DNA from 2 places in the Micromonospora sp. WMMC241 genome. Region 2 is predicted to be linked to the other one. Evidence: predicted binding sites of a transcription regulator. Region 2 holds the regulator's gene; the other holds the start of a gene.
The links. Region 2 encodes HspR, which represses chaperone genes until heat shock. Its sites were predicted from a motif close to TTGAGTNNNNNNNACTCAA; they were not measured.
Positions count from the first base shown of each region.

Region 1 (8,611 bases), 3.7 Mb from region 2:
CGTCGTCGGCGGTGAACCGGTACGGCTCGTCCGGCAGTACCACCAGGTCCGGCGCCCGCTCGCGCAACCGGTCCAGGGTCGGGCGCGGATAGCGTTCCGGGTCGGTGGCCCAGGCGTTGACCACGCCGAGCCGGCGCAGCACGTCCCCGGCGAACGTGTCCCGGCCCAGCACCACCCACGGTCGCCGCCACACCGGCACCACCGCGGTGCGTACGCGCGCCGGCGCGGGTGGGGCGGCCCAGGCCCGCCGGGCCGCCCGCAACCAGGGCGGCTCGGCCGGCGCACCGAGCGCGGCGACGAGCGCGCCGAGCTGGTCGAGCGCCTCCGGCACGGTACGCGGGAAGGTGACCCGGACGTCGACCCCGGCCGCGCGCAGCGCCTCCGCGTCGGCGAGCCGGTTCTCCTCCTCGTTGAGCAGCACCAGGTCGGGCGCCAGGGCGAGGACCCGCTCCAGGTCGGGGTATTTCGTCCCGCCGACCCGGGGGACGTCCAGTCCGGCCGGGTGGGTGCACCAGTCGGTCGCCCCGACCAGGACCTCCGGCCGGGTCGCCGCGACCGCCTCGGTCAGCGACGGCACCAGCGACACCACCCGCACGCCGTCCTCCCCTCGTACCGGCCCATCCTCGCGCATCGACGGATCCCTGTCCGGTGGCCGGCGTCGGCGGACCACCGTGAACCCACCACCGAGGTGGTCGTCCGGCGCTGACCGGTCAGCGGGCCTCGGCCGGGGCGACGGCGGGCTCCGGCGGCAGGCCCGCCACGGGCACCCCCTCGCGTACCGCCCACTCCACCGCGGCCCGCAGGTCCGCCGTCGGCAGCGGACGCCGGGCGGTCACCGCGACCGCCGCGTGCACCGAGTAGGCGACGAACGGGAAAGACCGGGCCAGCGCGCCGATCGCGTCGTGCAGCCGGCCCACCACGGCCAGCGCCTCCGGCTCGCCGAGCGCCGGGAGGACCAGCTGGAACTCGTTGTCGGCCACCCGGACCGCCCGGTCGACCGGGCGCAGCACGCCGGTGACGGCGGCGAGCAGGGCCTGACCCTCGCGGGCGGCGCTGCGCCGGCCGAAGCGTTCCGGTGAGCCGGCCGGCTCGTCCACCCGCAGGCCGACCAGCGCCACCGGCAGGGTGCCGGAGGCGGTCACCCCGTCCGCCCCGCTCCAGCGGCGCAGGCCGGGATCGTCGAGCATGCCGTCCGTGGTCTCGACCGGCGGCGCGCTCCGGTCACCGCGTCGGGCGAGCAGCCGCAGCGCCGACTCGGCGCGGGCCTCGCCGGGACCGGCCGGGATGTCGCGCACCCGGGCGACCGCCTCGTCCAGCGCCGAGCGGGCCGGGCCGGGCAGCCGCTCGGCGAGCCGCTCCCGCAGCCGGATCACCTCGTGCAGCGCCGCGTCCCGGCGGAACCCCCAGCGGCCCTCGAACAGCCGGCCGGCCTCCAGCGTCGCGGCCGGCGTGACCTCACCCCGGTCGTACGCCACCAGGGAGGCGCCGAAGCGGGGGGTCAGCGCCACCACGCTCCACTCCCGGGCCAGTTCCTCCGTCTCGTCCAGCGTCACGGCGTACACCCCGTCGGGCAGGTCCGGCGGGGGACCGCCGACCATGCCGACCACGGTGACGGCCGCCCGACCGGCGATGCGCCGGTAGACCGCCCGCTCCCGCTCGAAGTACGGCAGCCGCTGGAAGAGCGCGAGGACGACCAGTGGGCCGTCCTCGGCCTCCGCCAGCGCGGCCTGCTCGACGGCGTGGGAGACGGCGACGAGACTGCGTTTGGTGAAACGTTCCGGGGTCAGTCCGCTGTGCACCCGCCGAGCCTAGATCGCCGGACTCGGCGACGCACCGCCCGTCGGGCGGCCGGATTCCGCCGCACCGCCGAGGCGGCCACCATGATCGACGCCCTACACTCGGACGTCGACGCAGGCGACGGACGGATTGTGGCGAGATGACGAGCACCGGCAGCGTGGCCGCCTCCTGGTTGCGGCCGATCCGGTCCGGCGCCGCGCCGCGCCTGGCGCACGCGGGCCACGTCGGGTACGCCGACCGGCGGCTCGCCGAACTGGCGCTGGGCCGTCCACCGGGGATCACCGGCAGTCAGTGGAGCACCGCCGGACGGGCCCGCCTCGACCTGGTGGCCTGCGCCGCCGACACCGGCCTGCCGCGGTTCGCCGTGCGCTTCGGCGCGCCCGCGCCCGACGGCTCGGCCGCCCGCCGCGCCGACCGGTTGACCGACGCGGTCTGCGCCGCCGTGGGCCTGCCGCTGCTGCGGGTCGAGTCGTCGACGCTCGGCGGCGGCGACCAGGTCCGCCGGTTCGTGGCATACGTGCTCGACGCGCGCGCCTACGCCGAGGGCACCGACCCGGACGGCGGGGACACGGTCGGGTTCCGCGACATCGTCGGCCGGCTGCCGGACGGTCGGCGTGGTCCGGTCAACGACCTCGGCGCGTTGGCCCGGGCCGAGGCCGTCGGCGCGTACGTGGCGGGCCGGCTGGCCGACCCGATCGTGCGCGGCCTGCACGTGCGGTGGACGGACGGGCCGGCGGAGGGCTGGGGCTGGGTCGAGGTGCGGCCCGGCCGTTGCCTGGTGGAGCGGGTGCGGCTGACGTCCCGGGGTTTCTCCTGCGGGGTGGAGCCGGGCCGGCTCGCGGAGGACCTGGCCGCGATGGCCCTGGGGGAGCGGCTGCGTGACCTCGACGCCGACGCGACGTCCCTGGTGGACCGGGACGACCTGCGCGGGCAGGTGCGACGGCTCGCCGCCCGACGGGACTCCTTCGACGGCGGCTTCGCGTTCGACCATCTCTGCGCCGACTGATCCGCCCGTTCCGGCCGCCGGCCGGGCGCTCGATTTTTTTCCGATCTCCGGTTGAACCTTCGCCGACGGCGCTCCGTACCTAAGCGGGAATGGACGCAGATCTTCCGCCGCGCCCGGACGGCGCGGAGACGGTGCGGAGAGGGCATCGTCGGCCATTGACGCGCGACCACGGCGTCGCAGTGATCCCACCCCGAGGAAATCCGCCGGGATCACCAGTCAACTACCGGATCGAGAAGGAGAGCAATTCGATGCGCAGGTCCACACGGGCGCGCCGGTCATCCGGTAACGCGCGGAGCAAGCGGGTGCTGGCCGTGGTCGGCACGCTCGCCGTCTTCGGCGGCATCGTCGCCGTCACCCAGATCTCGTCCGCCCAGGACCAGCGGAGGACCACTCGCGCCGCCTCGGCGTCCTGCGTGGCCTCGAGCCCGGGGGCGACCGCTCCGGGCGGTCAGGGCAGCACCACCCGCACCTGGCAGAACGGCCGCTGGGTGCGTAACCACTGGGGCGACGGCCAGATGTCCGCGGCCGAGTGTCAGCAGACGAACGCGGGCGGCGCGGGTGCCGGCACCCCGACCGTGACCTGCCCGGACGTCAAGAGCAAGCTGCCGCAGGTGCCCGACCGGGCCCGCGCCGAGGTGGACCGCAACCTGGCGCTGCTGGACAGCCAGATCGCCGAGGCGAACCGGCGGCTCGCGGCGGACGGCCGCAACGGTGGCAACTTCATCAACAACGCCATCCTCCGTCCGCTGGCGGACAAGCGGACCGCCACCCTGAACCGGATCGCCACGGCGATCGGTCGCGGCGGCCAGCGCCCGCAGGGCTTGGACAAGCTCGCCCAGTGCGCCCTCGCCGACAACGCGCAGAACGGTGGCAACAACGGCGGCGCCAACAACGGTGGTGGCCAGAACGGTGGGAACAACGGCGGCCAGACCGGTGGTAACAACGGCGGTCAGCCCGGTGGCAACAACGGCGGCCAGACCGGTGGCAACAACGGTGGTCAGAACGGTGGCAACAACGGCGGGAACAACGGCGGCGGCCAGAACGGCGGCGGCCTGCAGGCGCTGGCCAAGGACTGCACCAACAGCCAGTTGGAGGCGCACAACGGCTTCCAGAACGGCAACCGTTGCGTGAGCACCTCCTTCGGCGAGGTCGGCGCCGCGGCGAACAACCCGTCGCTGCTCATCACCCAGTTCCCGAACCAGGTGCAGCGCAACCAGCCGTTCACCCTCCGGGTCACCACGAAGAACCTGGTGCGGGACCGCTTCCTCGCCGCCGGGCAGGGTGGTTACTACATCGAGAGCTCGCTGCTCAACGACCAGGGCCTGGTCCGCGGCCACTTCCACACCGCGTGCCGGATGCTCGGCAGCACCCGGCAGCCCCCGAACCCGCAGGACGTGCCCGCCTTCTTCGTCGCCACCGAGGACGGCAAGGGTGGGGGCCAGCCGGACGACGTGCTGATCCAGATCCCCGGCCTGCCGGACTCGGGCCTGGCCCAGTGCTCGGTGTGGGCGGGCGACGGCTCCCACCGGATCCCGATGATGGAGCGGGCCAACCAGACCCCGGCCATCGACGTGGTGCGCATCCAGGTCAACTGACCGAACGACGACGACGCGGAGCCGCCCGGGGAGGACCTCGGGCGGCTCTCGCCGTCTCCCGGCGCCGGAGCGACATCGGGGCGGGCGGGGACTCTCCTCGCGGCGGCCTTTGGGAGCTGAGTCGTCGCTGATATCAGCTCGAAAGGCATCCGCGCGCGGGCGGCATCCGGAACGGTGTGCCTCGCGCCGGGTGAGGGCGGAAGAAAATTCGTGCCACGACGATCCGGCCGGATGAAAATTGGCGACCGGAAAAAGCAGAACGGGGTCACGCCGACATCTCAGCGTGACCCCGGGGGCGCCCGACGGTTGACCGGGAGGCTCAGCGGTTCTTGTACGCCTCCACCACGGAGACCGGGATGCGGCCCCGCTCGGAAATCTCGTGGCCGTTCTTGGCTGCCCATTCGCGGATCGCGCGGTTCTGCTCGCGGTCCATTCCCGAGGTGCTCGGCCGGGCGGCTCGCCGGGTGGTGCGGCCGGCGTCGACGGGTCCGCGGCCGATGCGCCGGCCAGCGTTGATGTAGGGGTCGAGCGCCTTGCGCAGGACGCCGGCGTTCTCGTCGGAGACGTCGATCGTGTATGCCACGCCGTCCAGGCTGAACTCGACGGTCCGATCGGCCTTTCCACCGTCGAGGTCGTCGGTCAGAACGGTGATTACTTTCCTTGCCATCGCCATTACTCCCTGTGTCGGGCGGGGTGTGGCTAAGAGTTTGACCTACCAAGCGGTAATTTCGCAACAATACCCGCCCAGTGCCATTCGGCGGGTCGCGGAATCCGTGGACGGCGAAAAAGGGGGACATCGGTGGCGGCGGTCGGAGTGTGTCCTGGGTCACAGGCCGGAACAAGGGGCACGGTTTGTTACTTGAGTCAGGCACGCTCAACCAACGTGATGGCAGGTGTTCGATGGCAACTCTTCCGGTACTTCCCCTGACCGACGCCGTCCTGCTGCCCGGGATGGTCATCCCGGTGACCCTCGACCCGACCACCCAGGCCGCGGTCGACGCGGCCCGCGCGACCGGCGACAAGGAACTGCTGGCCGTGCCCCGCATCGACGGCGAGTACGGCTCGGTCGGCGTGGTCGCCACCATCGAGAAGGTGGGCCGGCTGCCCAGCGGCGAGCCGGCGGCCGTGGTCCGCGGTCTCGCCCGCGCCCGCATCGGCTCCGGCGTGCCCGGCCCTGGCGCGGCCCTCTGGGTCGAGGCGACCGCACTCGACGAGCCCGCCCCGGCCGGCCGGGCCCGGGAACTGGCCCGCGAGTACCGGGCGCTGATGACCTCGGTGCTCCAGCAGCGCGGCGCCTGGCAGGTCATCGACGCGATGGAGCGGATGACCGACCTCTCCGAGCTGGCCGACTCGGCCGGCTACGCCCCCTGGCTCAGCCTGGCGCAGAAGACCGAGCTGCTCGCCGCGCCGGACGTCACCGCCCGGCTGGAGCTGCTGGTCGGCTGGGTGAAGGAGCACCTGGCGGAACAGGAGGTCACCGAGCAGATCAACAGCGACGTCCGGGAAGGGCTGGAGAAGTCCCAGCGCGAGTTCCTGCTCCGGCAGCAGCTCGCCGCGATCCGTAAGGAACTCGGCGAGGACGAGCCGGACGGCTCCGCCGACTACCGCACCCGGGTCGAGTCCGCGGACCTGCCGGACGACGTCCGCGAGGCGGCCCTGCGCGAGGTCGGCAAGCTGGAGCGGGCCAGCGACGCCTCGCCCGAGGCGGGGTGGATCCGCACCTGGCTGGACACCGTTCTCGAGATGCCGTGGAACACGCGTACCGAGGACAACACCGACCTGGCCGCGGCGCGGGCCGTGCTCGACGCCGACCACGCCGGCCTGGCCGACGTGAAGGAGCGCATCCTGGAGTACCTCGCGGTGCGCAACCGCCGCGCGGAGCGCAACCTCGGCGTGGTCGGTGGGCGCGGCTCCGGCGCGGTGCTCGCCCTGGCGGGCCCGCCCGGTGTCGGCAAGACCAGCCTCGGCGAGTCGGTCGCCCGGGCGCTCGGGCGGAACTTCGTCCGGGTCTCCCTCGGCGGCGTGCGCGACGAGGCGGAGATCCGGGGCCACCGGCGCACCTACGTCGGCGCGCTGCCCGGCCGGATCGTGCGGGCGCTGCGTGAGGCCGGCTCGATGAACCCGGTGGTGCTGCTCGACGAGGTCGACAAGCTGGCGGTCGGCTACTCCGGCGACCCGGCGGCGGCCCTGCTGGAGGTGCTCGACCCGGCGCAGAACCACACCTTCCGTGACCACTACCTCGAGGTCGACCTCGACCTGTCCGACGTGCTCTTCCTGGCCACCGCCAACGTGGTGGAGGCGATCCCCGGCCCGCTGCTGGACCGGATGGAGCTGGTGACGCTGGACGGTTACACCGAGGACGAGAAGGTGGCCATCGCCCGCGACCACCTGCTGCCCCGGCAGCGGGAGCGGGCCGGGCTGACCGCCGAGGAGGTGACCGTGGCCGACGAGGCGCTGGCGCTGATCGCCGGGGAGTACACCCGGGAGGCCGGCGTCCGGCAGCTCGAACGGGCACTCGCCAAGATCCTGCGCAAGGTGACGGTGGCGTTGGCGTCCGACCCGGCGGCGGTCCGCGTGGACAGCGGTAACCTGGCCCGCTACCTGGGCCGGCCGAAGTTCACCCCGGAGTCGGCCGAGCGGACCGCGGTCCCCGGCGTGGCCACCGGCCTGGCGGTCACCGGCGCCGGCGGCGACGTGCTCTTCATCGAGGCCACCAGCATGGAGGGCGAGCCGGGCCTGACCCTCACCGGTCAGCTCGGTGACGTGATGAAGGAGTCGGCGCACATCGCGCTGTCGTACCTGCGCTCCAACGGACGACGCCTCGGCATCGACCCGAATGCCCTCGCCGGGCGGCGGATCCACGTGCACTTCCCGGCGGGCGCGGTGCCGAAGGACGGCCCGAGCGCCGGCATCACCATGGTGACCGCGCTGGCGTCCCTGGTCACCGGCCGCCCGGTGCGGCCGGAGTTCGGGATGACCGGCGAGGTGACCCTCTCCGGACGGGTCCTGCCCATCGGCGGTGTGAAGCAGAAGCTGCTCGCCGCGCACCGGGCCGGCCTGACCGAGGTGATCATCCCGAAGCGCAACGAGCCGGACCTGGACGACCTGCCGGCCGAGGTCCGGGAGGCGCTGACCGTGCACACCCTCGCCGACGTCGCCGACGTGCTCGCGCTGGCGCTGCGTCCGGCCGAGGTGGACGCGCAGAGCCTCGGCGGCCAGCCGCTCGCCGCGGCCTGACCGACCGCTGCCCGTCGAACCCCCGTCGCCGCACCGGTGGCGGGGGTTCGGCGGACGCCGGAAAACGCGAGCGGAATTCGGCGTGCAATTGCGGTCGTGCAGTTTCTGAAACTGTCGACATACCGGCCTGGTGGGGTGGGGGAAGCCGTCCTAAGCTGCGGTTATTCGGCCCGGCGGTGAATATGACCCGCATCGGGGTCGAATTCGGGAACAGCTTTCGGAAAGGGGCAGCCCATGTCCACCACCACCTCCCTGAGCCTGATCCGCCGGGTCGCGCTGCTCGTCGGCGTGGTCCTCGCCGGCGTCCTCGTGCTGGCCGCTCCGGCATCCGCCAGACCCGGCGGGCCACCCGGCCGTGACCACGCGTTCACCCTGCCGACGGCGCCGGCCGCCGCGCGGCAGGTGCGCCTCCAGGCGGTGGCCCCGACCGTGTCGCCGGCCGCCCGGCAGGTGCGGCACGTGGCCGCCGGGAAACCGGCCACCTGCGCCAGCGGCAACCTCTGCACGTTCGTCTGGGACCCGACCACGGCCAGTTGGAAGATCTTCGACCTCTTCACGTGCGCCCGCTACTCGCTGGCCAACTGGCACGGCGCCGGCTTCTACGTCAACTCCCAGACCGGCGGCCCCACCGTCACCTTCTACGGCCAGACCGGCAACGTGGTGAACTCCTTCACCGGCACCGGCACCGGCTCCCAGAACTGGGACCCGGTCTGGTCCATCCGCAACTGCACCTGACCGTCGGACGGCACCGCGCCGGATCGCCCCCGTCGGGCCGATCCGGCGCGCGGTCACCGACGGTCGCGCCGGTCCCGGCCCTCGAAGCGGCGCTCGCCACCCGGGTCGCCCTCGCCGTCCCGGTCGCGGCGGACGGTCGCCTTGCGGCCCTTGATGGTGCTGCCGCGCAGCCCGGCGATCACCTCGTCGGCCAGCGCCTGCGGGATCTCGACCAGCGAGAACCGGTCCGCGATCTCGATCG
Region 1 covers NZ_JAPZBF010000001.1:2,702,756-2,711,366, forward strand. The annotation lists gene O7598_RS12515 (helical backbone metal receptor) at 1-595, opposite strand, end outside; gene O7598_RS12520 (DICT sensory domain-containing protein) at 711-1,799, opposite strand; gene O7598_RS12525 (DUF2726 domain-containing protein) at 1,937-2,803, shown strand; gene O7598_RS12530 (hypothetical protein) at 3,052-4,398, shown strand; gene O7598_RS12535 (histone-like nucleoid-structuring protein Lsr2) at 4,718-5,065, opposite strand; gene lon (endopeptidase La) at 5,299-7,635, shown strand; gene O7598_RS12545 (hypothetical protein) at 7,870-8,370, shown strand; gene O7598_RS12550 (DEAD/DEAH box helicase) at 8,424-8,611, opposite strand, start outside.
Region 1: a site for HspR is predicted at 5,258-5,276, ahead of lon (endopeptidase La). Genes of this name have one in related genera too.

Region 2 (8,611 bases):
GTGCAGGAAGAGACGTTCCACGGCTTCGCCAACCCGGTCGACCCCTCGCCCGCCGAGCTGCGGGCCTGGGCCTACCAGCCGGACTCGGTGCCGCTGACCTCCATGCCGCCGGACTGGGACCTGCTGGTCGCCGGTGACCACCTGGTCCAGACGCTGTTCGACCTGGCCATGGACCAGAACTGCCCGGCCCGCCGGTTCGCGCTGCACTGCCTCTACATCTACGCCGCCGACGGCATCCGGACGAACTTCCGGGCGCACCCGAAACGGCGCTTCCGGAAGCTGGTCGAGCACGCCGAGCGGGCCGGCGACGACCTGATGCGCAACTGGGCGCACAACAGCCGGGTGCTGCTCGCCCGCCCCGACCTCTTCGTCTACCGGGACTGGTGCGAGGGCGGCCTGGTCCGCGAGAACCGCCGCCTCTAGCCCTGCTCTGCCCTGCCGATCTTGGACTTGTGGCGCCCAAAACATCCCCTTTGCGGCGATGAACGAGGTGCCACAACTCCAAGATCGACGCTGAGGGCGGGCGGCCCGCGCCCCCGAAGCGGTGATCATGAAGTTGACCGCCTTGTCGATCTCCACCCGATGCCGCCAGGTTCATGATCGACCCGCTCCCACCACTCGGCCGCCCACCCGAGCACTCCTCGGGCTTGATCAAGGAGTTTGCGGCGCCCTGGAGATCGACTCCGACAGAAAGTCCTTGATCAACCGGCTGGCGTGCGCTTCCACCTGGTCAGGCTTCGGGCGTCAGCGGGGTGGGGGGTGGTCGTGCGGGCTGCGCGGGGAGGTGAGAGCTGCGTCGCGGGGCGTCGTGTCGGGGGCGCCTCCTTTGAGCGGGTCGTCCGACGGTCGGGGGAACCTCATGAGCACACGACACACCCATGCCGCTCCACCCACGGCCGAAGTGGGGCCCGAGTGGAACGCGGTGGGTGCCGGCCCGGCCCTGACACACCCATGCCGTTCCGCTCGTGGGCAGGGTGGGCGGCCGCACGACATGGCGAACGGGCCGGGACCCCCCGTGGGTCCCGGCCCGCACGTCGGCGGATCGTCGTCAGGTCGATCCGCCCTGCTTCTTCCGGCGCTCGTCGTCCCTGGCCCGGTCCACTCCGTGGTCGGTCTGGTCGGCGAACCGCCCTTCCTTGACCTTGTCGCTGAAGCGGCCCTCGGTCACCCGGTCGAACCGCTCCTTGACGTTCTCGGCCACCTTCTCCAGCCGTTCTTCCGCCCGTTCCGCTACTTTCTTCGCCGGTTCCGCCATGGCTCCCCCCGCCAGCCCGGATTCCGTTTCGGGGCATTTATCCCTGATCGAAAGCGTAGTGGAACCCGCGCCGCCGCACTCCCACTTTCCGCAACCTCCGCGCGGACCGACACGGGTGGACGGCCCCGGATCTCAGCGGCCCGGGAGACACCCGTGGCGTGTGAGGCCCGGCAGCAGCGGGGGCGGAAGCGGCCCGAGAGCCGCTACAAGGAAGGCAGAAGGCCGGCACGGGCCCCGGGACAGTGGGGCGCGTGCCGGCCTTCAGCGGAGCGAGCCGCGAGCGTCAGCGGTCGGGGGCGCGGCGCGGACGCCAGACGACGAGCGCGGTGGAGGTGCGGTTGGTCGGCACGAGGTCGCCGCGGGCGAAGCCGCCCAGCGACTCCAGCTCGGTGATCCGCCGGTATGCGGCGTCCAGTTCCGCCTCCAGCCGGGCCACTCGCTGCTGCGCCTCCTCCAGCAGCCGCTCCAGCCCGATGATCCGCTTCACCCCGGCAAGGTTGATCCCGTCGTCCTGGCTGAGGCGCTGCACCTCGCGGAGCAGCACCACGTCCCGGACGCTGTACCGCCGGCCGCCACCGGCCGCCCGGCCGGCCTGCACCAGGCCCAACCGGTCGTACTGGCGCAGCGTCTGGGGGTGCATGCCCGCCATCCGCGCGGCCACCGAGATCATCAAGATCTTGGCCTCGTAGGCCGGGTCACCCGACCCGACGTACTCCTCCGACATGCCCGCTCACCTCCGCTGCCGCCGTCAACTGAATCGACGTACCCGCGCTTCGAGATGTTCCCGCGCGGCGGGCGGGGTCTGCGCCGCGAAGGTCTCCAGCGCCGCCCGCGCCTCGTCCGACACCGTCGCCGGGACCACCACGTCCAGCGTGACCAGCAGGTCACCGGCGCGGCCGTCCTTGCGTACGACGCCCTTGCCCCGGGCCCGCAGCACCCGTCCGGCGGGAGTACCCGGTGGCACCCGCAGCGTCACGGTGCCGTCCAGGGTCGGGACCCGCAGGTCGGTGCCGAGCACGGCCTCGGCGTACGTGATCGGGACGTTCAGGGTGAGATCGTCCCCGGTGCGCCCGAACAGCTCGTCCGGGCGGACCTTCACGTGCACGAACAGATCCCCGGCCGGGCCGCCCCGCTCACCGGGCTCACCCCGACCCGCCAGGCGGATCCGCTGCCCGTCGGCCACCCCGGCCGGGAAGCGCACGGTCAACGTGCGGGTCTTGGTGACCCCGCCGGTGCCGTGGCACTCCGGGCACTTCTCCTCGACGATCGTGCCGACGCCCTGACAGTTGCGGCACGGCTCGGAGAAGCTGAACGACCCCTGGTTGCGGGTGGTGACCCCGGCGCCGTGGCAGACCGGGCAGGAGACCGGCTGGGTGCCCGGCTTCGCGCCGTTGCCGTGGCAGGTGTCGCAGACCCCGGGCGCGCGCAGGGTCAGCGGCAGCGTGACGCCGCGGACCGCGTCGGAGAAGTCGAGCGCCACCTCGGCCTCGACGTCCCGGCCGCGGGCCGGGCCGCGCGGACGGGCCGCGCCTCCACCGCCACCGCCGGAGAAGATCGTGCTGAACAGGTCGGTGAAGCCACCGCCGCCGAACCGGTTGTCGGCGCCGCCGGCGCCACCGCCGCCGAACAGGTCGGAGACGTCGAACGGCGCGCCGCCGGGCTGGCCCGCGCCGCGGGCGCCGCGCCGGAAGGCCCCCGAGCCGAAGAGCGACCGCATCTCGTCGTACTCGCGCCGCTTCTTCTCGTCGCCGAGCACCGCGTACGCCTCGGAGACGGTCTTGAACCGCTCCTCGGCCCCGGTGTCGCCGGGGTTGTGGTCCGGGTGCGACTCCCGGGCCAATTTTCGGTACGACTTCTTGATGTCGTCCGAGGAGGCGGACTTGTCCACGCCCAACGCGGCGTAGTAGTCCTTCTCGATCCAGTCCTTGGAACTCACCGGTCCACCCCCTTCCACGGGTCGAATCCCGGTCGTCCCGCCCGCCCGACAGGGGCGGGCGGGACGTCACGGGTCGGCACTACTCCGGGTCCGCGACCGCGACCAGGGCCGGCCGCAGCAGCCGCTCACCGAGCTGGTAGCCCCGGCGCATGACCTGCACGCAGGTCGGTTCGGTCACGTCGGCGGAGGTCTGGTGGGCCACCGCCTCGTGCCGGGTCGGGTCGAACGGGTCGCCCTGCTCGCCGAAGGCGGTCAGGCCGAACTTGCCCAGCGCCCCGGTGAGCTGCTCGGCCACGCTGCCGAACGGGCCCACCAGGTCACCGTGCTCGCGAGCCCGGTCCAGGTCGTCGAGGATCGGCAGCAGCGCGGTGAGCACCCCGCCGGTGGCCTGCTCCTGGACCAGGTTGCGGTCGCGGTCGACACGCTTGCGGTAGTTGGCGTACTCCGCCGAGACCCGCTGGAGGTCGCGGGTGCGCTCCTCCAGGTCGGAGCGGAGCGACTCCAGCTCGGCCCCGAGCGGGGCCGTCGTGCCACCGCTCTCCCCGCTCGGCTCGGCGGGCGAGTCGACCACCGGCGGCCCGGAGACCTCGGCCTCGCCGACGATCTCGTCGACCACGACCTCGGCCTCCTCGACCAGCCCCTCGGCGGGCGCGTCGGCGGCGGCGTCGGCGGCCGAGGCGTCGTTCGCGGGTTCCTCGGTCACCTTGCCGAGCTTTCGCTTGTCGCGGATGACGACCCGCGGCTCGTCGCCGGTGTCCTTGCCGGCGCCCGCGGAGCCACCCGGCGCCGACCCGGTGGAGCCCGGGTCGGCCGCTCGTGGCTTGTCCGTCATGCGGTTACCTCATCCCTCTGCCGTGCGAGTCGTGTCCGGGGACCGAAGGTCACTTCTTGTCCTCGTCCACGATCTCCGCGTCGACCACGTCGTCGGCGCCGCCGGCCTGCGGGCCACCGGTCGCACCGGCGCCGGCACCCGGCCCGGCCGCACCGGCGCCCGGAGCGCCCTGGGCACCCGGCTCGCCCTCCTGCTGCTGGGCGTAGAGCAGCGAACCGGCCTGCTGGGAGACCTGGGCCAGCTTCTCGTGCGCGGCCTTGATCTTGTCGATGTCCTGCCCGCCGAGGGCGCTGCGCAGCTCGCCGAGCGCCTCGTTGAGCTGGTCACGGTTCTCACCCGGCAGCTTGTCGCCGCTCTCGGCGAGGAACTTCTCGGTCTGCCACTGGAGCGCCTCGGCGACGTTGCGGGTCTCCGCCTCCTCGCGGCGACGCTTGTCCTCGTCGGCGTGCTCCTCGGCGTCCCGGCGCATGCGCTCGATGTCGTCCTTCGGCAGCGAGGAGCCGCCGGTGATCGTCATCTTCTGCTCCTTGCCGGTGCCCAGGTCCTTGGCGTGCACGTTCACGATGCCGTTGGCGTCGATGTCGAACGTGACCTCGATCTGCGGCACGCCGCGCGGCGCCGGCGGGAGGCCGGTCAGCTCGAAGGTGCCGAGCTTCTTGTTGTAGGCCGCGATCTCCCGCTCGCCCTGGAACACCTGGATCAGCACCGACGGCTGGTTGTCGTCGGCCGTGGTGAAGACCTCGGAGCGCTTGGTCGGGATGGTGGTGTTGCGCTCGATGAGCTTGGTGAAGATGCCGCCCTTGGTCTCGATGCCCAGGCTCAGCGGGGTCACGTCGAGCAGCAGGACGTCCTTGACCTCGCCCTTGAGCACGCCGGCCTGGAGGGCGGCGCCGACGGCGACGACCTCGTCCGGGTTGACGCCCTTGTTCGGGTCGCGGCCGGTGAGCTGCTTGACCAGGTCGGTGACGGCCGGCATCCGGGTGGAACCGCCGACCAGGATGACGTGGTCGACGTCGGAGACCTTGATCCCGGCGTCCTTGACGGCCTGCTCGAACGGGCCCTTGCAGCGGTCCAGCAGGTCCTGCGTCATGCGCTGGAACTCGGCGCGGCTCAGCGTCACGTCGAGGTGCAGCGGGCCGGCCGAGCCGGCGGTGATGTACGGCAGGTTGATGTTGCTGGTGGTGGCCGCGGACAGCTCGATCTTGGCCTTCTCGGCCGCCTCCTTGAGCCGCTGCATGGCCATCTTGTCCTGCGAGAGGTCGATGCCGTGCTCGCCGCGGAACGTCTTCACCAGGTGGTCGATGATCCGCTGGTCCCAGTCGTCGCCGCCGAGCTGGTTGTCACCGCTCGTCGACTTGACCTCGACCACGCCCTCGGCCAGCTCCAGCAGCGACACGTCGAAGGTGCCGCCACCGAGGTCGAAGACCAGGACGGTCTGCTCCTTGGAGCCCTTGTCCAGGCCGTACGCCAGGGCGGCCGCGGTCGGCTCGTTCACGATCCGCAGCACGTTGAAGCCGGCGATCTCGCCGGCCTCCTTGGTGGCCTGGCGCTGGCCGTCGTTGAAGTAGGCCGGGACGGTGATCACCGCGTCGGCGATCTGCTCGCCCAGGTACGCCTCGGCGTCCCGCTTGAGCTTCATCAGCGTCCGGGCCGAGATCTCCTGCGGGGTGTACTTCTTGCCGTCGATGTCGACGGTCCAGTTGGTGCCGATCTCCCGCTTGACCGAGCGGATGGTCCGGTCGGGGTTGGTCACCGCCTGGCGCTTGGCGACCTCACCGACGAGCACCTCGCCGTTGCGGGCGAACGCGACGATCGAGGGAGTCGTCCGCGAGCCCTCGGCGTTGGCGATGACGGTGGGCTCACCGCCCTCGAGAACGCTGACGCAGGAGTTCGTCGTGCCGAGGTCGATGCCGACCGCACGTGCCATGTTCGCTTCCTCGCTTCGTAACGGGTGAGCAGGTCAGACGACCTGCCAGGCGGGTCGCCCGGAAGGCGGCCGCACCACAAGTTGAGTGAACTTGACTCAATAGTGCCACGCCCTCGGCAAACCGCAAGTCGAGGTTGAGTCGACTCGGCGCAACCTGACCGTTATTACCGTCCGGTTGTCTTACCTTGCGTCGGTCGGGCACGCTTTAGCGGTGACGACGCATGGCGATCCCGCCACCCGTGCCGGCGCGCCCGCCGTCGCAGCCCGCACCGGAACCACCCACGGCGAGAACCAGCAGGCCGGAGACGCCGCCGGTCTGCCCGCCGCGCTCGCCGGCCTGCGGTCCGCGATCGACGCGGCTCGCTTCCCGCTGACGCTGCCGTCGGCCGAGTCGGCCCGGCAGGCGGCCCGCAGCCTGACCGACCAGCTCGACGACTACCTGCTGCCGCGCCTGGCCCGGCTCGACGCCCCGCTGCTCGTGGTGGTCGGCGGCTCGACCGGCGCCGGCAAGTCGACGTTGGTCAACAGCCTGGTCCAGGCGCGGGTCAGCGCGGCGGGTGTGCTCCGCCCGACCACCCGCTCCCCGGTGCTGGTCTGCAACCCCGCCGACGCGGCCTGGTTCCGCCAGGGCGAGCTGCTGCCCGGCCTGACCCGCACCACCGACCCGAGCGAGCACCCCGGCACCCTGCAACTGGTCACCGCCCCGGCACTGCCGCCCGGCCTGGCCTTCCTCGACGCCCCCGACATCGACTCGGTGGTCGACGCCAACCGGGCGCTCGCCGGGCAGCTGCTCGCCGCCGCCGACCTCTGGCTGTTCGTCACCACCGCCGCGCGCTACGCCGACGCCGTCCCGTGGGAGCTGCTGCGCAGCGCCCGGGCCCGGGGTACGGCCGTGGCCATGGTGCTCGACCGGGTCCCGCCCGAGGCGGCCGACGAGATTGCCGCCCACCTGTCGCAGATGCTGGCGAGCCAGGAGCTGGGCGCCGCGCCGCTGTTCGTGCTGCCGGAGACGTGGGTGGACGGGCAGGGGCTGCTGCCCGACCGGATGACCGCCCCGCTGAGCGGATGGTTCGCCCGGCTCGCCGGCGACGCGGAGGCCCGCTCGGCGGTGGTCCGGCAGACCCTCGACGGCGCGCTGGCCGCCCTGCACCCGGTGGTCGAGGCGCTGGCCGACGCCGCCGACGAGCAGGTGGCCTCCGCCGAGGCGCTCGACGAGCGGGTCCGGGCCGCCTACCGGGGCGCGGAGCGCACCGTCGACCAGGGGCTCAAGGACGGCCGGCTGCTCCGCGGCGAGGTGCTGGCCCGCTGGCAGGAGTTCATCGGCACCGGCGACTTCTTCCGCGGCCTGGAGGCGCGGATCGGGCGGCTGCGCGACCGGGTGGTCGCGGCGGTCACCGGGCGACCCGCCCCGGCCGCCGAGCTGCGTACGGCTATCGAGTCCCAACTGGTCACGCTGCTGCGCGGGGTGGCCGCCGAGGCGGCGGAGAACGCGTACACCGGGTGGAAGGCGCACCCGGCGGGCGCGGCGCTGCTCGAACCGGAGCTGGCGCACGCCTCGGCCGACCTGCCCGCGCGCGCTGAGCAACTGGTCCGCGACTGGCAGCGCGGGGTGCTGGAGCTGGTCCGCGTCGAGGGTGCCGACCGCCGTTTCGTGGCCCGCACGGCCGCGTATGCGGTCAACGCCACCGGCCTGGCCGTCATGATCGGCGTCTTCGCCTCCACCGCCTTCATCCCCACCGGGCTGGAGGTCGCCGCGGGCACCGGCACCGCGGTCGCCGGCCAGACCGTGCTCCAGGCCATCTTCGGCGACCAGGCGGTGCGGAACCTGTCCCGCAAGGCGCGGGTCGACCTGCTCGACCGGGTCGGCGCGTTGATGGCCGAGGAGGCCGCCCGTTTCCTGGCCCGCACCGAGGCCGCCCGCCCGGCCGCCGACGCCGGCGAGACGCTGCGCCGGGCCGCCGTGACTGTCGAACGGGCCCGGCACCGCAGCGGTCTGTCCACGGCCGACGCCGCAATGCCCACCACCGAACAGGACGGTCTCCGCCCATGACGAACATCGTGGGACGGGTACGCGAGGCGTTCCGGGCCGACCAGCGGGTCGACCCGGACGTCCTGATCGCGCGCCTGGAGGCGGTCCAGCGGTTCCTCCGCGCGGTGGACGGCCAGGTGCCCGACGCCCAACTGGTGGCCGGGCACACGGTGGTCGAGCGGGCCGGCGACCGGCTGGCCCTCTCCGGCCGCCACACTCTCGTCGCGCTCGCGGGCGCGACCGGGAGCGGCAAGTCGAGTCTGTTCAACGCGCTCGCCCGGATGGACCTCTCCCCGGTCGGCGTACGCCGTCCGACCACCGGGGTGGCCCACGCCTGCGTGTGGGGTCCGCTCGACGGCGCGGTCCGGCTGCTCGACTGGGTAGGCGTGCTTCCCCGGCACCGTTTCGTCCGGGAAAGCCCGCTGGACGGCGACGACGAGTCCACCCTGCACGGCCTCGTCCTGCTGGACCTGCCCGACTTCGACTCGGTGCAGCACCACCACCGGCTGGAGGTCGACCGGCTGCTCGGCCTGGTCGACCTCGTGGTCTGGGTGGTCGACCCGCAGAAGTACGCCGACCGCGTGATCCACACCAGCTACCTGCGCGAGTTCCACCGGCACAAGGACGTGACC
Region 2 covers NZ_JAPZBF010000001.1:6,412,217-6,420,827, forward strand. The annotation lists gene O7598_RS29240 (hypothetical protein) at 1-423, shown strand, start outside; gene O7598_RS29245 (hypothetical protein) at 1,049-1,255, opposite strand; gene O7598_RS29250 (heat shock protein transcriptional repressor HspR) at 1,539-1,979, opposite strand; gene dnaJ (molecular chaperone DnaJ) at 2,004-3,191, opposite strand; gene grpE (nucleotide exchange factor GrpE) at 3,271-4,023, opposite strand; gene dnaK (molecular chaperone DnaK) at 4,073-5,950, opposite strand; gene O7598_RS29270 (ABC transporter) at 6,162-8,000, shown strand; gene O7598_RS29275 (GTPase) at 7,997-8,611, shown strand, end outside.